DNA from 2 places in the Trichocoleus sp. DQ-U1 genome. Region 1 is predicted to be linked to the other one. Evidence: predicted binding sites of a transcription regulator. Region 1 holds the regulator's gene; the other holds the start of a gene.
The links. The regulator NtcA, encoded in region 1, controls nitrogen genes in cyanobacteria. The targets are predictions, from matches to a motif close to TTTGTANNNNNNNNTACAAA.

Region 1 (4,215 bases):
GCATATGGTCTAAAAACGGAATGCCGGTTTTGGCATTGCAAGTGCCATTCCCGTCTAATTTGACGGTGACGATAACATCCGTTTCGCCCGTCTTGCGGGGAACCCTTGCCATGCGAGGAGACAAAAGCTGTTCAATGCTTGGAGAAGGTGGAAATTGGCGATCGCGTGCCTGCATCGCAGATGCTCACTCAAGAAAATAAAGTTAAGTTTATTATCCTACGTTACTGAGCATTTGGGAGACGCGAAAGCCTTAAAAATGCAAAATTAAAAATTAAAAATTAGCAGAATCTTTGCTTTTTAATTTTTAATTTTTAATGTTTGATTCTTTTTACATCCCCATAATCTCGTATCCCGCATCGACATATAGCACCTGACCTGTAATGCCACTTGCCAAATCGCTACACAAGAAAGCAGCCGCATTTCCCACTTCTTTCTGAGTTACAGTGCGTCGCAGCGGTGCTACTTCCTCAACGTGATGGATCATATCCAGAATGCCACCTACCGCCGACGATGCCAAAGTGCGGATAGGACCTGCCGAAATTGCATTCACGCGAATATTCTGTGGACCTAATTCAGATGCCAGGTAACGGACACTCATTTCCAATCCAGACTTGGCAATTCCCATTACGTTGTAGTTGGGGATCACCTTAACGCCGCCTAGATAAGTCAGCGTGACAATGCTGCCACCTTCTGTCATCAGTGGTTTTGCTGACCCAGCAAGTTGTACCAGCGAATAGGTACTAATTTCTAGAGCTTGGGTGAAGCCAGCACGGGTAGTGGTACTAAAATCACCTGATAAATCTTCCTTGTTCGCAAAAGCAAGACAATGGATCAGGATGTCTAGCTTGCCCCACTTATCGCGGATGGCGTCAAATGTAGACTGAATTTGGGTCTCATTCTGGACATCGCAGGGTAAAAATAAGCTGGGGTTGAGGGGTTCTACCAACTCTGCCACTTTTTTTTCAAAGCGGCCTCGGTCGTCTGGCAGGTAAGTCACTCCTAGATTCGCACCCGCTTGGTGCAGTTGCTGAGCAATCCCCCAGGCGATCGATCGATTGTTGGCAATGCCGGTGACAAGGGCGTTTTTTCCGGTTAAATCTAGCATAAATGTCGATTTTGAAGGCAATATTAGAGGATATCCGATTTAGGGGAGTATTCAAGATCGCGATCGCCCGGAGCGAGGCTGTCTAGTACGGGTAAGGAGCGTGCCTCCTTACTCACCATGCATCCCACCCGATAGCGCAGATACTGTCAAGATATCAACATTTTCCGTCATAATCTTACTTGCCTTGAGCAGGGAGAGAACTAAAGAAGGTAGCCGGGGAAACTACTTTAAAATTTTGTATCAAATAGCACAAAAACCGCTTGGAAGTCAGTTTATCTGTGTCTAATGTCAGAAAACTCTCATAGTTGTTTTGCTATGGTTAAAGTTCCTCCGACAGAAAGTTGCAGAAGTCTGTAGGGCAGCATTTAGGAAAAAGGAAGTGGCAGTGACGCAAGATAGACCGCTAGCAGCTGTGTTCCGTCAACTGGGAGGTGGGGCGTTTCCACCCGTGGTGGAAACTTTTGAGCGGGGCAAGACGATCTTTTTCCCAGGAGACCCGGCTGAACGGGTATACTTTTTGCTCAAAGGTGCAGTAAAGCTGTCTCGCGTGTATGAAGCTGGGGAAGAAATTACCGTGGCGCTGCTGCGAGAAAACAGCGTTTTTGGAGTACTGTCCTTAATTACAGGGCATCGTTCGGATCGGTTTTATCACGCTGTAGCATTTACGCCAGTGGAGCTGCTTTCGGCACCGATCGATCAGGTAGAGCAATCGCTCAAGGATAATCCGGAGCTATCGATGTTGATGCTGCGAGGGCTTTCTTCGCGCATTTTGCAAACAGAAATGATGATTGAGACATTAGCTCACCGAGATATGGGATCCCGCTTGGTGAGTTTTCTATTGATTCTGTGCCGTGATTTTGGCGTTCCTACCGCCAATGGAATTACGATCGATCTGAAGCTTTCTCATCAAGCGATCGCAGAAGCAATCGGCTCCACCAGGGTAACTGTCACCCGCTTACTGGGAGATTTGCGGGAGGAAAAAATGATTTCTATCCACAAGAAAAAAATTACGGTACACAACCCAGTTACACTGAGTCAGCAGTTTACTTGAAAACAGCTAGAGGCTCTCGTCAGGTTGTAGGTTAGGTTGTTGGTTAAAACGGCATGGTAGCGCGAGCAGGTTATCCAGTTTTAACATTTAGTCGGGAGTTGAGTTAAAAGGTGTCAGGTTTTAAGCGGATAGTTTTCAACCTTCCAACCTTTAACCTTTCCGATTTCACCTTCGATCTTTAATTCCTGTTAACCCTTTCTCTAGCCTGCGATGCGATAGGCTGTAACTGGAATGACTGTAGCAGACAATGACCGACAGTGCGCTCTTCCTGATTTTGTCTATTTTAGTGTTGGGAAGCGTCATCGCAACGGTGGGCGATCGCATTGGCACGCGCGTGGGAAAAGCACGCCTGTCGTTGTTCAATCTGCGTCCCCGCAAAACAGCTGTTTTAGTAACGATTCTAACGGGACTAACGATTTCTGCCTCAACACTAACAATCATCTTCGCGACCAGCGAACAATTGCGGATTGGAGTTTTTAGACTTCAAGAAGTCCAGAAAAAACTCAAAACAGCAAGTAAGGATATTGCCAAAGCAAACGAGCAGAAACGGAAGACCGAAAGCGAACTTGCTAAAACCGCCGCCCAAAAAGAGCAAGTAGAGAAGGAACTCGCTCAGGCTCGCACCCAGCAATCTGTCGCCCAGCAGCGCTTAGATGCGATTAATCGATCTTTGGCAGCCGCGCTGGCTAAACAAGGCCAGACGGAGGCGCAACTAAATCAGACTCAAAGCGAACTGACCCGGGTTGCCAGCAGCTTTCAGCAAACCCAAAAACAGCTTACATCTGTCTCAGGGCAAGCCAAGACGCTACGTTCCGAAATCCAACAACTTCAAGCAGAACGCCAAGAATTGCTCCAGCAGCGAAATCAAGTCAGAGCTGAAATTACTGAATTCAAAGCGAAAGTGACTCAGCGCGACCAAAAAATTGCCCAGCAAGACCGAGCAATTAGCCAACGCGATGAGCAAATTCTCAAGCGGGATCAAGCCCTTGTGGAACTTGATGAGAAACTTGCTACCTTTCGGAAGAGCCTGAGCGATCGCGATGAGCAAATTGCCCAGCGAGACAAAGCCTTATCTCTACTTGATAACAAAATTTCTCAACGAGATGAGGTGATTGCCCAGCGAGAAAATCGCCTTAAAGAACTCGAAAAACAACAAGCTTCCCTAGAGCAGGAAGTGGCAACCTTAGAACAGTATTACCAGTCTTATCAAACTTTGCGTCAGGGTAGTCTGGCACTGCTGCGCGGTCAGGTTCTGGCGGCTGGCGTTTTTCGTATTGTCGAGCCAGCCGCAGCCCGACAGGTCATTGAGCAGCTGTTACGGGAAGCGAATCGGACAGCGATTAAAGCGACCCAACCCGGTCTCAACAAGGTGGCGAACGAACGGGTCGTGCAAATTACAGAGGCACAGGTAGAGCAACTGATCAACCAGATTCAGGATGGTCGAAACTATGTAGTCCGAGTTTTTTCGGCTGGTAACTATGTCCAGGGAGAAAAGCAGGTACAAGTCTTTGCAGACGCCGCACCCAATCAAGTTGTATTCCGCACTGGTGAAGTCGTAGCAACGACATCTGCCGATCCTTCAAACATGACCGACCAACAAATTCGGCAGCGGATTGACCTGCTGCTTGGAGCATCCCAGTTCCGAGCTACTCGCGCGGGGATTTTGGGCGATACAGTTCAGGTTGGCGATAATCGAATTGTTAGCTTGATTCGGTTTATCGAGCAGTTGAAAAAGCACAATAAGCCGATTTCTCTGAAAGCGGTCGTGGCTGAGGACGCCTATATTGCCGGACCCATGAAATTAAATTTGGAGGCGGTTGAAGACGGAGAAGTTGTGGTCAGGATGTAATTTATTAGTCATTAGTGATGAGATGATGACTAATGGCAATTAACCATTTGTAAATTAGCGATTAGCCAATTCAGATGATTTTAGGGTTCGATCCAGGGCGCGATAAGTGTGGTTTAGCCGTAGTGGGGAAAGACAATTCTCTGCATTACCACCAGGTTGTACCAGCAGAAGCAGCGATCGCAACGCTCCTTGAGTTGTGTGAAAAATTTC
Region 2 (4,215 bases), on a different contig from region 1:
AAGCGGTGCCGACTTGAGAGAAGCGAACCTGCAACGGGCTAACTTAAGGAAAGCCAACCTAACCGGAGCCAATCTGGCTGGTGCTAACTTATACGTAGCGGACTTAGATCGCGCCCAGCTCAGAAACGCTAACTTACAAAATGCCATCCTAAGATTTACGCGCTTAACGGATGCCAACTTAGAAGGTGCTGACCTGCAAAAAGCGACTTTGAGATTTGCAAACTTGACAGGTGCCAAGCTGAAAAATGCCAACTTGCTTGGGGCTGACTTAAACAGTGCTAATTTATACCAGACAGATATCCGATGAAGGATTCTGCCTGGTATCGTTATCCCCGATCATCCAGGTGCATTTGGAATTAAACGCGATCGCCTCTTTTAACTGCCGCACATCACCTGGCGCATAGTTCGCATATTCACAGGCAGTTCTAGCTGCATTGCCTGTTCGATGAAAATTGACGGCACTGGGATATTGGGCGTTGCTTTTACTGTATAGGTGAGCAAAGTACCATTCTCGTAATCTTGCAAACTTAAGTCAGCACAGAAATCGGTAAAAGTACCTTTTTCCAAGCGAAAATGAATTTCCTGCTGCACGATCTCAGATACCCTCAGGTAAGCCTCAACCTGAAGACTGAGAAACAGGAAAGTTTTCGTGGCAACTTGGTAAACACTCTTGGAACTCGTCCCTTCCGGTAAGCCAACAGGCGAGGAGACGTTGGAGTGCAGTACCTCAGAGTGAGTAACATCTGGGAAATATTGCACCCAACGGGGATAGTCTGTCACTTGTTGCCAAACGCGCGATCGCTCGATTGGCAAATACATTTGGGCAGTAACAGCACCCCCCCACGTAGAACGCAATTGCGTTTCTATCAAAATCTCACCTTGCAAAAGCGCCGTTGAGTATCTCTTGCTCAGCGACAAGTCTGAGGCGGCATCCATCGAGTCCGACGGAAAAAGTATACTCATACTGACTCAGCTACTCCTCAATCAATAGTAATTCGATGTCAAGCTAACACAGGTTGTCTCGGACGTGGAAGGCAAGGTATGTTGGCTAATCTCCTAATTTGATCCTACATCGCTGTTTCAGCAACTCAGTATGTAACAATGATGACCATAATTCCTCAAGCATGTCAGGAGCCAAGGAACGTGAGTTGCTCTCCCAACCCAGGCACCGCAATTTTGTTGTATCGCTGGCATTGCTTTAGTGATTACAGCGATTATCGTGGTGCTGAAAGGATCGGGCGTTCTGAAGCAGCTTCCTGACTACGTCATCTGGGCGTTAGTTCTCTTTACCTTGGTTGCTGGTATCCTCGGCGGCATTTGCAGCTTGGGCGGACGTAGCCGATGGCAATATTCTGTTTTAACCATTTATTTGGTCGAGTCTGTGAGCCAAACTCCTAACCCTGAAACCCTGATTTCTTCTATTTTTGCCAGTGTTGTAGGGCTGACAATTGCGGTGTATCTGTTGCGAGGATTTGGAATTCTCACGTTCATCCCTGGCGGCGTTATCTGGATATTAATTTTGCTTTCAATTGCGAGTGGGATTACTTACGGCGTTCAGCGCACTCGCCGATAATTGCTTTCTTTTTCAAAGTTTGTTAAGTCATTTAGTATCTTTAAATACATTTAATATCAACCTTCGGGGCGATTCGCTGGAATTGTCATGTTCGCTATTCTCCAAGAGAAATTAACAAGAATTAAAAAACAAATTTCAGGAGAAGTGAATGACCGCGACAAACCCAACTACACAGCCAAGTGTTTCCACAGTAGAACGCAGTATCTCAGCCGTTTTCAAAGAGCGCGAACAAATTGAGAAAGTGATTCACCGCTTGCTCGATCGGGGGATTTCCCGCGACGATATTTCAGTAATCGGCAAAAACTTTCATTCCGAAACTCGCATTGCTGGATTCATCACCAAAAAAGATGTGATTTTAGGCGGGCTGAGAAGCGGCGGCATCTTTGGTTCCTTGTTTGGTTCAGCCCTTGGCTTGCTGACTGGTGTGGGAGTGCTGTTCATTCCTTTTGTGGGTTCAGTCGTCGCGGCAGGACCCATTGGTGCGGCGTTGCTGGGTGCAGCAAGTGGTGCTTTAGCGGGTGCAGCGGGCGCTGGTTTAGTCTCTGCTTTGGTCGCTTTGGGAATGCCAGAAGACAAAGCTGCCATTTATCAAACTCGCGTCGAAACCGGAGATTTTCTGGTAGTTGTAGAAGTCTCTGCTAATCAATCCGGTGAAATTCAGCTGCTGCTAGAAAGTGCTGGTGGCGAAGAAGTGCATACCAGCGAAACCACATTACCCCGCAAACGCGCTGGGAAACTGGAAAGTCCTAGCGATTTGTCCCCGGAAGTTCGTTCTCACCTCTCAGAGGATGCTCAAAGGACATTTATCGCCAATTACAACAAAGCGCTAGAAGACTCTGGCGATGAATCCAAAGCCGAACATCATGCCTGGGATGTTGTTTCTGAACAATTTGAACAAGATGAACACGGCTTTTGGTCGAAGGCTAAAGCAAAGCTCTAGCAACTGGGCGGTTGAAAGTGCGTCTACACTACAAGAGAATTAACCTGCTGGCGTGGGTTTCAAAACTTTTGATTCGGCTTAAGGCGAGTGCCATTCAGCGATAGTCCTTGGCTCAAAACTTAAGTTTCTCGAAGATGAACAATGGGTTCTGCAAAAGCCGATGTAATTTCGATTACGTCGGCTTTTAGTATTATGTAGAGGCAAATGTTAAGGAGCGATAATGAAGAAGTATATATGTACAGTTTGCAACTACATCTACGACCCACAACAAGGCGACCCAGATAGCGGTATCCAACCGGGTACGGCATTTGAAGATATCCCGGAAGACTGGGTATGTCCTACGTGTGGAGCCACAAAAGGGGATTTTGAACCATACGACGGGTAGGGAGATGATATCGCATCTGTACGGAAAATATTCCGTAAAATCGGCAATAGCTTGATTGTGCAACCTTTAAAAGTAGTAGTGATTGGCGGTGGGGCAGCGGGGTTTTTTGGTGCAATTACCTGTGCCGAAACTTATCCCCAGGCGCAAGTAATTTTGTTAGAAGCAGGACGACAACCCTTATCTAAAGTTCGGATTTCTGGCGGCGGGCGATGCAATGTTACTCATGCTTGCTTTGACCCGGCTGGTTTAGTGCAATATTACCCCAGAGGCGGGAAAGCACTTCGGGGGGCTTTTAGTCGTTTCCAAGCTAAAGATACAGTCGTTTGGTTTAGCGATCGCGGCGTCCAATTGAAAACTGAACCGGATGGACGGATGTTTCCAATTACAGATAGTTCCGAAACTATTGTGGATTGTCTGTTTGAGGCAGCAAGGGCATCTGGAGTGCAGATTCGCAGGGGAACACCTGTTGATAAGATTTTCCGGCAAGTGACTTCATTGAATCAACCACTCGACACCGGCTTTGAGATCCAGTTGAAGTCAGGAGAGATCTTCAAGTGCGATCGCATTCTCCTCGCTACCGGCAGCAATCCCCAAGGCTACCGCTGGGCAAAAACTTTAGGACACACGATTGAACCACCCGTTCCCTCTCTATTCACCTTTACGATTTCCGACCCCCGGTTGCAAGATTTAGCCGGAGTCAGCGTGGAAAGTGCGCGGCTGCGTTTAGGTGTCGGTAAAACTCAGTTAGAACAAATCGGACCATTACTGATTACCCACTGGGGTTTGAGTGGCCCTGCTGCCTTGAAACTGTCGGCTTGGGCGGCTAGAATGCTGCACGATTGCAATTATCGAACGACGTTGCAAATTAATTGGCTACCCCAGTACAACCCGGAAAAGCTGCGGGAAATGCTTTTGGCGGTCAAGTCCCAATTGCCCCAACGCGCCATTTCTACCAATTGTCCGCTGCCCTTACCTCGACGCCTCTGGCAGAGTTTAATTGCTGCTGTGGGGATTAGTGGGGAACAGCGTTGGGCGGAATTATCTAATAAAGTTCTCAATCAGCTAATTCAAGAACTTTCCGAGGGTAAGTACCAAATTCAGGGGAAGGGTGTCTTTAAGGAAGAATTCGTTACCTGTGGCGGCGTCAACTTAAAGGAAGTGAACTTTAAGACAATGGAAAGCCGCATCTGTCCGGGGCTGTACTTTGCCGGAGAAATCCTCGATATTGACGGCGTCACGGGTGGCTTTAACTTTCAGAGTGCCTGGACGACTGCTTACTTAGCGGGTCAGGCAATGGGCAACGAAGAAATTAAAAAT

Region 2: the regulator NtcA is predicted to act here: its motif matches at 1,605-1,624, upstream of NDI34_RS01460 (ChaB family protein).

What each region holds. Positions count from the first base shown of each region.
Region 1 is NZ_JAMPKB010000019.1:30,799-35,013, forward strand. It holds gene hisB (imidazoleglycerol-phosphate dehydratase HisB) at 1-175, opposite strand, end outside; gene fabI (enoyl-ACP reductase FabI) at 329-1,105, opposite strand; gene ntcA (global nitrogen regulator NtcA) at 1,485-2,156, shown strand; gene NDI34_RS10455 (DUF3084 domain-containing protein) at 2,404-4,005, shown strand; gene NDI34_RS10460 (pre-16S rRNA-processing nuclease YqgF) at 4,080-4,215, shown strand, end outside.
Region 2 is NZ_JAMPKB010000002.1:108,096-112,310, reverse strand. It holds gene NDI34_RS01475 (pentapeptide repeat-containing protein) at 1-307, shown strand, start outside; gene NDI34_RS01470 (SRPBCC family protein) at 376-963, opposite strand; gene NDI34_RS01465 (hypothetical protein) at 1,382-1,573, shown strand; gene NDI34_RS01460 (ChaB family protein) at 1,722-2,513, shown strand; gene rd (rubredoxin) at 2,734-2,898, shown strand; gene NDI34_RS01450 (NAD(P)/FAD-dependent oxidoreductase) at 2,950-4,215, shown strand, end outside.